DNA from 3 places in the Enterobacter wuhouensis genome. Region 3 is predicted to be linked to each of the others. Evidence: predicted binding sites of a transcription regulator. Region 3 holds the regulator's gene; each other region holds the start of a gene.

Region 1 (5,014 bases), 580 kb from region 3:
GCCCGATTTCGTTCGGGTAGTCGAACTCCTCAAACGACTCCAGCAGCTCCATGTCTGAACGCGAGGTCTCGATGGTGATCACGTCCGCATCCAGCGCGGCAATTGAATCCATGATGTCGTTAAATTCGCAGTAGCACATGTGGGTATGGATCTGGGTATCGTCCTTTGCCACTGCGGCGTTGATGCGGAACGCTTCCACGCCCCATTGCAGGTAGGCATCCCAGTCGCTGCGGCGCAGCGGCAGACCTTCACGCAGCGCAGGCTCGTCAATCTGAATGATGCCAATGCCCGCCGCTTCAAGATCGGCCACTTCATCACGCAGCGCCAGCGCAATCTGTTTGGCGATGGTCTCTCGGGTTACGTCTTCACGCGGGAAGGACCAGCAGAGAATGGTCACAGGGCCGGTCAGCATCCCTTTCACCGGCTTGTCGGTCAGGGATTGGGCATACTTCGCCCAATCAACGGTGATCGGTTCCGGACGGCTGACGTCGCCGATCACCACCGGTGGCTTCACGCAGCGGGAACCATAGCTCTGCACCCAGCCGTTCTGGGTAAAGACGAAGCCGTCCAGATGCTCGCCAAAATATTCCACCATGTCGTTACGCTCGGCCTCGCCGTGCACCAGCACGTCCAGCCCCAGGCGCTCCTGTTCAATAATCGCCTGCTTGATGTGCTCCGCGATGCCGGTGCGGTAGTTGTTCGCATCCAGGTTGCCCTTTTTGAAGTCCAGGCGCAGGCCGCGGATTTCAGTGGTTTGCGGGAAAGAACCAATTGTGGTGGTCGGCCATGCAGGTAAATTGAAACGGGCACGCTGCGCTTCGGCGCGTACTTCATACGGGCTCTGACGCTGGCTATCCTGAGCGGTGATGCCCGCCAGGCGTTTCTCCACCGCCGGATTATGTACGCGAGTAGAGTGGCGACGCGCCTGGATCGGGGCGCTCCATTCGGCGATCGCCGTCGTGTCGCCACCGTTCAGCGCGTCGCGCAGCAGCGTCAGCTCTTCACATTTTTGCAGCGCGAACGCGAACCAGCTTTTCACCTCGGCATCAAGACGGGTCTCCACGCTCAGATCGATCGGGCTGTGCAGCAGCGAGCAGGACGAGGCTACCCACAGCTCACGTTTGCCGACGATGTCCTTAATTTGTGCGTATTTCTCGGTCAGATCGGCACGCCAGACGTTTCGACCGTTGACCAGCCCCGCAGAAAGCAGCCAGTCCGCTGGCAGACGCCTGTGCAGCTCGTTAACATCATCTTTCCCGTGGACCAGGTCAACGTGCAGACCCTGCACCGGCAGCGCGGTGATGGTCTTCAGGTTAGGCGTCACGCCTTCGAAATAGGTGGTCAGCAGGAGTTTTACCTGACCGACGAGCGCGTCATATGCCGGTTTGAAGGCATCGAGCCACGCCTGCGGCAGCTCGAGCACAAGCGCCGGTTCGTCGATTTGTACCCACTGAATGCCGCGCTTGCCCAGCTCAATCAGCACCTGTTTGTAGACCGGCAAAATATCTTTCAGCAGGCTGAGGCGGTCGAACTGTTCGCCCTTCACTTTACCCAGCCATAGGTAGGTTACCGGCCCCAGCAGGACGGGCTTCACCTGATGACCCAGCGCCAGCGCTTCGTCTACTTCGTCCAGCAGCTGCGTCCAGGTCAGCCTGAACTCCTGACCTTTTACGAATTCCGGCACCATATAGTGATAGTTGGTGTTGAACCACTTGGTCATTTCCGCCGCCGCCGCTGGCTCACCCGTTGGCGCACGGCCGCGGCCGATGCGGAACAGGGTATCGATATCCACCGATCCATCTTTGTTCTGATGACGAGCCGGCACGTTGCCAAGCAGCAGGCTGGTGGTCAGAACATGGTCGTACCAGGCGAAATCGCCCACCGGCAGCAGGTCAACGCCCGCCTGTTTTTGCTGATCCCAGTGGCGGGCGCGCAGCTCGCGGCCCACGGCCAGCAGGTCTTCACGGGTGGCGTTGCCTGCCCAGTAGCTTTCTTGCGCTTTTTTCAGCTCGCGACGCAGGCCAACGCGAGGGAAACCGAGAGTGTGATTGCGGATTGTCATGGTGTACCCCTTGGAGAAATTCGTTATTTAGACGTCCAGATGTTTACACATCTATAATTGGCAGGTACTGTATATTCCTCAAGCGCAATATGTTCATGGCGAAGTGAAGGACTTTCATGATCGAGATTAAACACCTGAAAACGCTACAAGCGTTGCGGAACTGCGGTTCGCTCGCGGCCGCTGCGGCCACGCTGCACCAGACGCAGTCCGCCCTTTCTCACCAGTTCAGCGATCTGGAACAACGCCTCGGCTTTCGTCTTTTTGTGCGCAAGAGTCAGCCCCTGCGCTTTACGCCGCAGGGGGAGATCCTGCTGCAGCTGGCCAATCAGGTGCTGCCGCAGATCGCCAGCGCGCTGCAGTCCTGCAACGAGCCGCAGCAGACCACGCTCCGCATCGCCATTGAATGCCACAGCTGCATTCAGTGGCTGACCCCCGCGCTTGAGAACTTCCGCCAGAAGTGGCCGCAGGTGGAGATGGACTTTAAATCCGGCGTGACCTTTGACCCACAGCCGTCGCTCCAGCAGGGCGAACTGGATTTGGTGATGACATCGGATATTCTGCCGCGCAGCGGCCTGCACTATTCGCCGATGTTTGATTTCGAAGTGCGCCTGGTGCTGGCGCCGGATCATCCGCTGGCGAGCAAAACGCGCATCACGCCGGAAGACCTGGCGACGGAAACGCTGCTGATTTACCCGGTGCAGCGCAGCCGTCTGGATATCTGGCGTCACTTCCTGCAGCCTGCGGGCATTAGCCCACAGCTGAAAAGCGTGGATAACACCCTGCTGCTGATTCAGATGGTGGCGGCCAGAATGGGCATCGCGGCGCTGCCGCATTGGGTAGTAGAGAGTTTTGAACGCCAGGGTCTGGTGGTCACCAAAACCCTGGGCGATGGACTGTGGAGCCGGCTGTACTCCGCCGTGCGCGACGGCGAGCAGCGTCAGCCGGTAACGGAGGCGTTTATTCGCTCAGCGCGGAACCACGCGTGCGACCATCTTCCGTTTGTGCGGAGCGCGGAGCGACCCACCGGCGATGTACCCACAGCGAAGCCAGGATCACCGCTCCCCCAATAAGGAAGCTCGGCCAGTGCGGCTGCTCCTGCCAGATGGCGAGGTTAACCAGCAGCCCGGCAGGCACATGCACGTTGTTCATGATCCCCAGCGTACCGGCGTCTACCTGCGTAGCGCCGTAGTTCCACATGAAGTATCCCAGCCCAGAGGCCACCACGCCCAGCCAGACCAGAACGCCCCACTGCACGGGGGTGGTCGGCAGCTTCTGCGGGTTACCGAGCATAAACCACGCCGCCACCGCGACTATCGCCGCGCCCATATAGAACCACGCAAACGCGTTGTGCTGCGGCATCGGGCGGGTCTCCATCAGGCGTTTGTAGCCCACCATGCCGATAGCAAAGCTGATATTGGCGAGCTGGACGAACATCAGCCCGGTCCAGAAGTGATCGCTGACTTTGTCGTAGCGGATAATCGCCGCCCCCACCACCGCCAGCGCGGCGCTCAGCAGGTATCCCCAGCGCAGGCGGCGCTTGCTGAGCAGATCGTAAATCAGCGTGATATAGAGCGGCGTCAGCACGGTGAACAGCAGGAATTCAGAGACGGAGAGGTAGACGTAGGCCCGGAAGCTGAACAGGTACATGATGCCGAGCTGCATCGCGCCCACCAGCATATAGAGCAGGATCGTTTTCAGCGATTGCCCGCGCGTGCGCAGGAACGGCAGGAACACCAGCGCCGCCAGCCCCACGCGCATCAGCACCGAGAAGTAGCTGTCGACCGAACCGGCAAGGTATTCGCCAATCAGGCTAAAGGAGAAGGCCCACAGAATAGTGGTAATAATGAGTAGCGCCACAATGCTTGTCTCTCATAAAGAAGGACAGGCATTGTAGCGAACTCTTTAGTTGACAACTGAGCAACAAACAATCAAATGAAGATTATTCAAGGAACAGCTTGCGCAGGTACTTAGGCACGGCGTTATCGCCGTTGGTGCCGATCACTTCCAGCTCCGGGTGCAGGTCTTTCAGGCGCTGGTGCGCGTTCTGCATGATGCAGCCTTTACCCGCCATGGAGAGCATCTCGGCATCGTTCATGCCGTCGCCGAACGCGATGCAGTCTTTCAGCTCAAAGCCCAGACGTTTCGCGACGGCTTCCAGCGCGTGGCCTTTGGACACGCCGCCCGCCATCACTTCCAGACAGGTCAGCGTGGAGAAGCTCACGTTAACGCGGTCGCCCCAGCGGGCGTTGATCGCCTGCTCCAGCGGCAGCAGTTCTTCATGGCTTTCGCAGGTGAAGAACACCTTGCTGATCCCTTCCGGCTCCAGCAGGCCCGGCTCGTACAGGGAGTAGTTAAACACCGCTTCCTTGAAGAAACGCATTTCGTCCGGGCGGTGACGGTTCATAAACCAGTCGTCGTCGCGGTAAACGTTGGTGACGATATTCGGGTTATTGTGCACCACGCCGAACAGATCGGCGGCGATGTCGCGATCCAGGTTGTGGGTGAAGATCAGGTTGCCATCGGTATCGTGCACGCGCGCCCCGTTGGAGGTGATCATGTACGATTTGATTTCCAGATTATCGCGGATCTGCCCCACGTCCACGTGGTGGCGGCCGGTAGCGAACACGAAGTTCACGCCACGGGCAGTCAGGAGTTTTAAGGTCTCTTTCGCGTAAGGCGACAGGGTGTGGTCGGGGGAAAGCAGCGTGCCATCTAAGTCAGATGCAACAACCTGGTACATAGGGATTTCAACCTCTGGTGGAAAACAATAATCAGTTATGCCGGTCGAAAAACTCGACGATGGCGTTGAGCGCGACTGAGCGCATGGCGTCCTTTTCAAAAAGGATCTCATGGTACGCGCCGTTGATGACCAGCGGTTTACCCCCTTCGCAGGGGTGACCGGCGGCAGCGCGCAGTTCACAATAGCGGTCGTGCATGCGGTTATCCACCACA
Region 2 (5,014 bases), 2.2 Mb from region 3:
GATAACGTCGGTCCCCATCCCGGCGACAAACATCTGCGTGAGCAGCTTGCCGCCGTTAAACAGCACCGATTCAATGCTGGCCGGGATACCGATGCCCATCACCTCCCAGATAATGGCGAAGTTAAAGGGCCGAAAGTAACTTTTCAGCGTGAGACGCAGCGACGGCGTGATGCCCGTCATCAGCACGCCGATAATGGCCGCGGCGCCAATATAGCGAGAAATGGTCAGCCCCAGCCCGGCGCCGACGAAACCCAGTCCGTCCCAGGAAAACACGCCGTAAATCAGGATGCTGCTGATCATAATATTCAGGATGTTCATCCCGCCGTTGATCAGCAGCGGAATTTTGGTATTGCCCGCGCCGCGCAGCGCGCCGCTGCCAATTAACGCAATGGCAGCCGCCGGGTAGCTGAGCACCGTCATTTCCAGATAGGTCAGCGCCAGGCCTTTAACCTCGTTCGTCGCCTCGCCTGCGACGATATCAATGATCTCTTTTCCGTAGTAGTGGATCACCGCCGCCAGAATGATGGAGAACACCGTCATGATCATCAGCGACTGCCGCGCGGCTTCACGCGCGCGTTTGGGATCGAGCTTGCCCAGGCTGAAGGCAACCACCACCGTGGTACCCAGATCGATGGCGGCAAAGAAAGACATCACCACCATGTTAAAGCTGTCCGCCAGCCCGACTCCGGCCATCGCTTCTTTGCCCAGCCAGCTCACCAGAAACGTGCTCAGCACCCCCATCAGCAGAACGCAGGTGTTTTCCAGGAAGATAGGCACAGCGAGGGGGGTGATTTCACGCCAGAACAGAACACGATAGCTTTTACGTTTTGCATACCAGGGCGTGCGCATAATCGCCTGGCGGATCGGGGCGGTGACGTTCAAAATGGACCTTAGCGAGTAAAGTTGAAACTCCATTTCAAATGATGATGGAGAAATGCGTATCCTGCAAAGTATTTTCCACAAAAAGATGTTTGGAATTACAACAAACTGACGACAGAATCGGCAATCAATCGATTTTCCCTAAGATCAGGTTTGACAAAACTTTTTTCGCCGTTAATATGAGCCTCCACAACGATTCCTCTGTAGTTCAGTCGGTAGAACGGCGGACTGTTAATCCGTATGTCACTGGTTCGAGTCCAGTCAGAGGAGCCACATTTAGAAAAGCCTGCTTTTAAAGCAGGCTTTTTGCTTTTCTGCATTCTGTAGGATTGTCGGGTGGCGGCTGCGCCTTACCCGACCTACAAAACCTTTGAACCCTGCGCTCCGGGAAATAAAAAAGCTCTCTGGTGACAGAGAGCCTTTTTTTGCAATCGCTGCGATTACTCGCTTTTTGCTTCAGCGTTTTTGATTTCGCCCATCACCTTCAGCTTTTTGGAGATCTCACGACGCTCTTTGGAGATCTCTGCATTTTTGATGATGTAGTCATCCACACGGTCTTCGTAATCGCTTTTCATGCTGGCGATGATGCCCTGAATAGCTTCAACGCTCATGCCCGGCTTGATGTAGTCGCTCAGGTTGTCCAGCAGCAGAACACGTTTCTGGTTGTCACGGATCTTCTTCTCCACGTCCTGGATTTCACGCTGCAGTTTGTTTTTGCGGCGGAACAGGCGGACGAACTCCAGAACATCCTGGAACGAAGGCTTGGTAGTTTCCATTTTTACACCCCTGATAATGTGAGATTCGGATTCGTTAAAGCAACCGTTGTAACAGTAACCTTACTGACAGCGGCCGCGAATGACAATGAGTATATCGTTTAGTCCTATCATAACCCCAATCGCTGCTGAATCGAAGCAGCAGGCGTGACATACGCTTTTTATTTGCGCAGTGCCCGACAAATAAGATGCGATAACAGCTCCAGCTGTCGCGCCAGCTCCATGCTCAACCAGACGTACCCATGAATCGGCGTTTCTGCCACGTTATCGCTCTGCCGCTCATTGATCAGCTGTTTTAGCTCGGCAACGATCTCATTCAGACGCTCGCTGTTCGCCAGTATTGGCTGCGGGTTACCCTCGTAGAGCGCGTGGGCGATGGTCAACAGCGTTTGCTGCGTCATCTGCTGCGTCTCTTTGAGCGTATGCGCGTTGAGCATTAACAGATGGCTGGGACGAGAAGCCCAGTGGGCGTTAATCTGCAGCTCGAGCATGCAAACCAGGTTGCGGCTCACCGTCTGAATGGCCTCAAAGATCGCTTTCTGAATATGGGTTTCTTTACTGGCCGGGGTGATAAGGCCACGCATTTTGACGACGTCATTCAGGATCCTTTGCAGGTGCTTTTCCAGCCGCGGACGTTCAACCAGGTTAGGCGAAAATCCGGCCTGATAGACCCGGTTAAAGGCCGTGACGTAGTTCGCCATCTGAATGCGCCAGTGCAGGAACGCGCGCTGCGGCCAGATGCCGGTGAAGAGCATTGCCAGCAGTGAGCCAAGAATGACATCACTGCTTCGCCACAGCGCGGTCTTCATGTCGCCCGCAGGCGCGCCGACAACCACGGCAAGGGTGATGCCAATCAGCAGGGCCTGGTACGGCTTTTTCCCCAGCGCCAGCCAGCCGCACAGGAACATCGCTCCGGCGCACCACGCCAGCATCACCGGAAATGAGATCAGCTCCAGCTTCAGGGCAATCAGCCCCAGCGCGGAGCCTAAAACGGTACCGCCGATTCGCTCAAACGCGCGTGGGACAACGTTACCCCAGAAAGAGATGGGCCCCATGATGACCACCAGCGTGATCAGCGGCCAGGTTCCTTCCGGAATATCCAGCAGACGCACCAGAATAAACGTGAGGATAAATGCCAGCGCGATGCGGCACCCATGCACCACGCGGTAATGTTTATACAACCGAATTTCAAACGGTGTTAATGATTTGTCGGGACGCACACCCGCTCTCCAGCTACACGGCAAACCACAATTGTACTGTGTTTTCAGCCGGGTGGATCGCTCCCGGCTGAAAAACCTACTTTTGGCAGGGTTAACCCGCTTTGTGCTCTACCGCGACGTACATCTCGATATCCCAGTAACCATCAGCGTTGCCATCGTTGAGATAGCGCTCAAAGCAGGGTTTAGAGGCAATTTGGTGTTGGGTGTCCTGCAGAAGGGAATTAAAAAACTGGTACCACGGCGTGGCGAAGTCATGATTTTCTACGCGCGCCGTGGCGATAGCGTAATCGCCCGCAGCGATTTCAGTCATCATCACCCCTTCGCTATTCTCGGGAATGACAAAATCGTCAGGCACCGTTACCGCGGTATCACATCGCAGCTTTTCGGCCGGAACGTCATCGGGATTGTCGTAGTACACCGCCACCCACTCAAGCGGCTGAATGTGACGCCCGTCTACCCACATAGCCAGCTGTTCAAAGCCTTGCTTAACCGTGTGTTCCCATGGCCCCACCAGGTGAAAACCCGCGATCTTACGTTTCTGCTGCTGCTTGATGCTGTAGTCCATGCTGCCTCCGTTTATTACTGTGTATTTATACACTATAAAGTGGATTGAATATTATCGGCAAACGCGGAGTGTTTATTATGTGAGCAGACTCGCAGCCCCGCCAGTCTGCCCCAACAGGTTAGAGCTTATGGTGCAGATAATCACCGAGTCGGGAGAAAAGGCCGCCCTTATCAACGCTTTCAAGGGTAACCAGCGGCCAGTGGGCCACCACCTTGTCGCGGTCATACAGCTGAATTTCCCCTACCCGCTGGTGGGCGGCAATCGGCGCTTCCAGCTCTTTTTTATCCAGAACGTATTTTGCCTTGATGTTCGGTACTTCTGCCTTCGGTAAAGCCAGCCAGAAATCCTGATCGGTACCCAGTTCTACCTGCTCCTTATCGCCGTACCAGATACGCTCAGTACCAACCTTTTTACCGTTGTGGAGGATTTGGACCGTATCGAAGTTTTGCTGTCCCCAGTGCAGCAGCTTGCGCGCCTGATCTTCACGCCCTTTTGGGCTATCCGCCCCCATTACCACCGCAATCAGGCGGCGCTGACCGTCAACGGCTGAAGCAATCAGGTTAAAGCCCGCGCCGGAGGTATGCCCTGTTTTCAGCCCGTCCACGTTCATGGTTTTATCCCACAGCAGGCCGTTGCGGTTCTGCTGGGTAATTCCGTTCCAGGTGAGGCTCTTTTCGCTATACATATGGTAGAACTCAGGCTCACCGTGAATAATGGCCCGTGACAGTACGGCCAGATCGTAGGCGGAACTGTGTTGTCCAGGCGCGTCCAGACCGTGGACGGTTTCAAAGTGGGTATCGCGCAGGTGCAGCTTTTGCACGTAGTCGTTCATCATGTTCACGAACTGCGGCTGACCGCCCGCCACGTGGTCCGCCAGCGCGACGCAGGCGTCGTTGCCGGAGTCAACAATCAGCCCACGGCTCAGGTCACGCACCGAGACGCGATCGCCCTCTTTCAAAAACATCAGCGATGACCCGTCGAACACCGGGTTGCCTTTCGCCCACGCGTCCCGGCCTACGGTGACGATGTCATCTGGCGTAATTCGATGGCTATCAATGGCGCGGTCAACAACGTAGCCCGTCATCAGCTTGGTGAGGCTCGCCGGATTGCGCTGTTGATGTTCGTTGCCCGCCGTTAAGATCTGACCCGTGGTGTAATCCATTAGCACCCAGGAGCCCGCCTGGATGGCCGGTGGCTGCGGGGAAAAATCCAACGGTTCAGCAGCCAGCGCAGACGAAATACTCGAAGCGAGTAAAGAAACAGCAATAAACAGACGGCGTTTCAACGGTATATCCTCAGGTCATTAAAAATCGTTGACCTTTTTACGGGACTTCTGATGTTGTTACCTGTCTTAATTGCAAAAAAATGTGACAGAGCGCCAATTTTACTCTGAAAGCGCCTCGCAAATTTCATCCCCTACGGCGCTTTTTATTCGGCCTGCTCCTCACGATCGTTTACCATAGAGACGTCAATTTTTAACAGGATGGTATTACTGGTGTCTGAATCTGCCGCGCGCCCAACATTTTTGTTCCACGATTACGAAACCTTTGGCACCCACCCGGCGCTGGACCGCCCGG
Region 3 (5,014 bases):
GAATCAACCGAGTATGGCACGTTGCGCATAATGTCCAGGTAACAGTCGATCTGTTCGGTCAGCTGCTCGCGGGTGAGGGAACGCTGGCGGGAGGCCAGCAGCGCGGTACAGCACAGGTTCATGGCGTTCGCCGCACCTGCATTGTTAATCCGCACCATCAGCTCGGCGGCGATACCGTTCACCGTCGGCGTCAGCCATGCCGGACGTACCGCTTCGATAGGATCGATAGACTCGCGCCACTCCGGAACATGGTTGTTCAGGTACGTCATCAGCGGCATCGGTTCGCCAAAGTTCACGTAGCCCTGACCGAGATTACGCAGCTTGCTCAGGCCGCGCAGCATCTGCGGCAGGCTCTCTTTCTCTTTGGTCGCACCGCGCAGCTCTTTCGCGTAGGTGCCCACTTCCATCACGTGTTCATAGCCGATGTAAATCGGCACCAGCGTGATCGGACGCGTACCGCCGCGCAGCATGGCCTGGATGGTCATCGACAGCGTGCCGGTCTTCGGATCGAGCAGACGACCGGTACGGGAACGACCGCCCTCCACGAAGTACTCCACGGAATACCCGCGGCTGAACAGCTCGCCGAGATATTCACGGAACACGGTGGAATAGAGCTTGTTGCCCTTAAAGGTACGGCGAATAAAGAACGCGCCCAGACGGCGGAAGATCGGGCCGGCTGGCCAGAAGTTCAGGTTGATACCCGCCGCAATGTGCGGTGGCACCAGCCCCTGGTGATACAACACGTAGGAGAGCAGCAGATAGTCCATGTGGCTACGGTGGCAGGGCACATAGACAATTTCGTGGCCGTCATGCGCCAGCTGGCGCACGCGCTCGGCGTTGTGGACGTTAATGCCCTGATAGAGGCGGTTCCACGTAAAGCTCAGAATACGGTCAGATAGACGAATCATCTCGTAGGAGAAGTTCGCTGCGATCTCTTCCATCAGCGCGATAGCATTCTGCTGGGCTTTTTCGTGCGAAATCTTCTTGCTGCGCGCTTCGTCTTCAACGGCGCGTGCGATGGCTTTGGAGGCCAACAGCTTGTTGAACAGATCCTGACGCGCCGGGAGACGTGGCCCAACGGCGGCCAGACGCTGACGAGCGAAGTGCATACGCGCCACGCGCGCCAGTTTTTGCGCGATGATCTTATCGGTACCGTGTTCGTCCGCCATGCGGCGCAGAGAAACGGAAGGGGAGAAGCGCACAAAGCTGTCGCGCCCCAGCCAGGACACGGCAAAGAATTTCTGGATACCGTTGAGCATGCGCAGCGGCGGATTCTCTTCGCCTTTTTCGCGGCCCGGTCGACGACCAAACATGACGGAAACCGGCACCATCTGCACATCCAGATCGGGATTGCTGCGGTGCAGGTCGAGATAGTCATGGAACAGCTTGATGGACTCTTCTTTCGGCGTGTAATAGGTAAACACGCGCGGCCCGCCGTGAATGAACACGTAGCGCGGCAGCAGAGTACCGTCGATTTCCAGGGGTTCAAGTGGGTCAGGTAAATCATGCGCCAGGCACTGGGCGCGCAGCGTCAGCAAGTCTGCCTTCGAGTTGTAAGGCAAAACGTACATAATAGGGCGTGACGTATCGAGCCCTAATTCCAGCGCGGGTTCTGCTGGGATAGACTTGCTTTTTACCAGGACGCTTAATGGTAAATTAAGTAATTTGTAGTAAATTCGTGGCCAGCCGGACATAAACGATGTAAAGCCTCTGGTTAATAATGCAATTGCGGCGCAAGGATAACAGAAAGCGCGCAAAATTTCTGTTGTTACCCGTCATACTTCAGGCTACAGCGAAACGCGCTGGTGCTAGAGTTACTGACGCTATTTCCAATAAAAGGTTCTATTAATGGCCAATAATACCACTGGGTTAACTCGAATCATCAAAGCTGCCGGCTATTCATGGAAAGGTTTCCGTGCCGCATGGGTCAATGAAGCCGCGTTTCGCCAGGAGGGCGTTGCCGCGATCGTCGCGGTTATCATCGCCTGTTTCCTTGATGTTGATGCTATTACCCGCGTTCTTCTCATTGGCTCCGTCCTTTTGGTGATGATAGTGGAAATTCTCAATAGCGCTATTGAAGCTGTTGTAGACCGCATTGGTTCTGACTTCCATGAGCTTTCTGGCCGTGCCAAAGACATGGGTTCTGCCGCTGTGCTGCTGGCGATTATCACCGCCGCCATAACCTGGGTCACGTTGCTCTGGTCACATTTCCGATGAGCCTCGAGAAATAATTAAGTCCCTGGTTTTTTGTGCAGTTTTTGGTTCCAAAATCACCTTTGACTGTATATACTCACAGCATAACTGTATATACACCCAGGGGGCGGAATGAAAGCGTTAACGACCAGGCAGCAAGAGGTGTTTGATCTCATCCGGGATCACATCAGCCAGACGGGTATGCCACCCACGCGTGCAGAAATCGCGCAGCGTCTGGGTTTCCGCTCGCCGAATGCTGCCGAGGAACACCTTAAAGCGCTGGCGCGTAAAGGCGTGATCGAGATTGTTTCTGGCGCTTCACGCGGCATCCGTCTGCTGGTGGAAGAAGAAACCGGCATTCCATTGATTGGCCGTGTCGCAGCAGGTGAACCCCTGCTGGCGCAACAGCATATCGAAGGCCACTATCAGGTAGACCCTGGTATGTTCAAGCCGAGTGCGGATTTTCTGCTGCGCGTCAGCGGTATGTCGATGAAAGACATTGGTATTCTCGATGGCGATCTGCTGGCGGTTCACAAAACTCAGGACGTGCGCAACGGTCAGGTTGTCGTTGCGCGCATTGATGATGAAGTCACCGTTAAGCGACTGAAAAAACAGGGTAATACCGTTCAGCTTCTGCCGGAGAACAGCGAGTTTACGCCGATTCTGGTGGATCTCCGCGAGCAGAGCTTCTCTATTGAAGGGCTTGCTGTCGGCGTTATTCGTAACGGTGAATGGCTCTAATCTCTTTCTGACGGGCTACGGGGTCTCCGTAGCCTGCTTCATTATCCGGTCCCGGTATTTCTCATGTCACTGCTGACGGCTTCTGATAAGGCATTGTGGCGTCTTGCTCTGCCAATGATTTTCTCCAATATCACCGTTCCTTTGCTGGGACTGGTGGACACGGCTGTTATTGGTCATCTGGATTCTCCCGTTTATCTGGGCGGCGTTGCGATCGGCGCAACGGCGACCAGCTTCCTCTTTATGCTGCTGCTCTTCTTGCGCATGAGCACAACTGGCCTGACGGCGCAGGCGTATGGCGCCAGGGACCCACTGCGGCTGGCGCGAGCGCTTGTGCAGCCATTAATTTTGGCGCTGGGTGCGGGTGCGCTAATTGTTTTACTGCGCACGCCGCTGATCGATCTGGCGCTCCATATTGTGGGCGGTAGCGAGGCGGTGCTTGAGCAGGCGCGGCGCTTCCTTGAAATTCGCTGGCTAAGCGCTCCGGCCTCGCTGGCAAACCTGGTTCTTTTGGGCTGGCTACTTGGCGTTCAGTACGCTCGCGCGCCGGTTATCCTGCTGGTGGTGGGAAACCTCCTGAACATCGTGCTCGATCTCTGGCTGGTGATGGGGCTGCACATGAACGTGCGGGGCGCGGCGCTGGCGACGGCCATTGCGGAATACGGCACGTTTGTCATCGGCCTGTGGATGGTGTGGCGCGTTCTGGCGATGCGCGGGATCTCTCTCGCGATGCTGAAAACGGCCTGGCGCGGCAACGTCCGCAAGCTGCTGGCGCTCAACCGCGACATTATGCTGCGCTCGCTGCTGCTCCAGCTCTGTTTCGGGGCGCTAACCGTCTTTGGCGCCCGCCTCGGGCCTGAGATCGTCGCGGTTAATGCGGTACTGATGACGCTGCTGACCTTTACCGCCTACGCGCTGGATGGCTTTGCCTACGCCGTTGAAGCGCATTCCGGGCAGGCATACGGTGCGCGCCAAAGCGGACAGCTTCAGGAAGTATGGCGGGCGGCCTGTCGCCAGTCGGGTCTGGTGGCGCTGGCGTTTGCGCTGATCTATGCCTTTTTTGGCGAGCATATTATTGCGCTGCTGACCTCGCTCCCGGCGCTTCGCGAACTGGCGAGTCATTACCTCATATGGCAGGTGATCTTACCGGTGGTGGGGGTCTGGTGTTACCTCCTGGACGGCATGTTTATTGGCGCGACGCGCGGGGCGGAGATGCGCAACAGCATGGCCGTTGCGGCGGCGGGTTTTGGTTTGACGCTGCTGACGCTGCCGTATCTGGGTAACCACGGTTTGTGGCTGGCTCTGGCGGTGTTTCTCTCCCTGCGAGGCCTGTCGCTGGCATTTATCTGGCGGCGCCACTGGCGCAACAACACCTGGTTTCCTTCCCGCGCCGATATATCGTGACGGTTAAAGATTCCGAATATGAAAATGACTGCCGAATCCTTCACTACAATTATTATCACGTCCAGCAGAAAAGAACGTAACGGACGTTACGACCCAACGCTTAACTATGAGGACACGATGATGAATAAAGACGAAATCGGCGGCAACTGGAAGCAATTCAAAGGTAAAGCGAAAGAACAGTGGGGTAAGCTGACGGATGACGATATGACCGTCATCGAAGGTAAACGCGATCAGCTGGTGGGTAAAATCCAGGAACGTTATGGCTATGAAAAAGATAAAGCCGAAACGGAAGTGAAAGACTGGGAAACCCGTAATGATTACCGCTGGTAATCGTCAGTAAACTAGTATCCCTCTGAGGGCGGCCATGGGCCGCCTTTTCTTTTGCCGTTAACGCGGCTTTTTCTTCACCAGGATAGAGTGGTCGTGCTGGCATTCGCCCTGATGGCTGCAGGATTCCACTTCCACGCAGGCAGAGCACAAGCCGTGCGCTTCAATCACGTTGTGACGCAGGGCAAAGCCCATTTTCGCTGCCAGCGTATGCATAATGTCTTCTACGCCTTCCGCGCCTTCTTCTTTTACTACGCCACAGCGGTCGCAGATAAACATGGCCGACGTGTGGGTTGGCTGATCAAACAGATGGCACAGCACGTAGCTGTTTGTCGACTCCACCTTATGTACA

What was found. The regulator LexA, encoded in region 3, represses DNA repair genes until DNA is damaged. The targets are predictions, from matches to a motif close to TNCTGTATGTACATACAGNA.
Region 1: the regulator LexA is predicted to act here: its motif matches at 2,128-2,147, upstream of metR (HTH-type transcriptional regulator MetR).
Region 2: the regulator LexA is predicted to act here: its motif matches at 3,453-3,472, upstream of sbmC (DNA gyrase inhibitor SbmC).

Annotation. Positions count from the first base shown of each region.
Region 1 covers NZ_CP142124.1:4,585,267-4,590,280, forward strand. The annotation lists gene metE (5-methyltetrahydropteroyltriglutamate--homocysteine S-methyltransferase) at 1-2,062, opposite strand, end outside; gene metR (HTH-type transcriptional regulator MetR) at 2,179-3,132, shown strand; gene VPX56_RS21890 (carboxylate/amino acid/amine transporter) at 3,020-3,919, opposite strand; gene yigL (sugar/pyridoxal phosphate phosphatase YigL) at 4,002-4,802, opposite strand; gene pldB (lysophospholipase L2) at 4,834-5,014, opposite strand, start outside.
Region 2 covers NZ_CP142124.1:2,991,754-2,996,767, forward strand. The annotation lists gene emmdR (multidrug efflux MATE transporter EmmdR) at 1-915, opposite strand, end outside; tRNA gene VPX56_RS14405 (tRNA-Asn) at 1,077-1,152, shown strand; gene VPX56_RS14410 (DUF496 family protein) at 1,320-1,655, opposite strand; gene VPX56_RS14415 (FUSC family protein) at 1,814-2,872, opposite strand; gene sbmC (DNA gyrase inhibitor SbmC) at 2,964-3,437, opposite strand; gene dacD (serine-type D-Ala-D-Ala carboxypeptidase DacD) at 3,556-4,722, opposite strand; gene sbcB (exodeoxyribonuclease I) at 4,933-5,014, shown strand, end outside.
Region 3 covers NZ_CP142124.1:346,243-351,256, forward strand. The annotation lists gene plsB (glycerol-3-phosphate 1-O-acyltransferase PlsB) at 1-1,694, opposite strand, end outside; gene VPX56_RS01665 (diacylglycerol kinase) at 1,849-2,217, shown strand; gene lexA (transcriptional repressor LexA) at 2,326-2,934, shown strand; gene dinF (MATE family efflux transporter DinF) at 2,998-4,335, shown strand; partial or broken gene VPX56_RS01680 (hypothetical protein) at 4,332-4,406, shown strand; gene VPX56_RS01685 (CsbD family protein) at 4,456-4,665, shown strand; gene zur (zinc uptake transcriptional repressor Zur) at 4,723-5,014, opposite strand, start outside.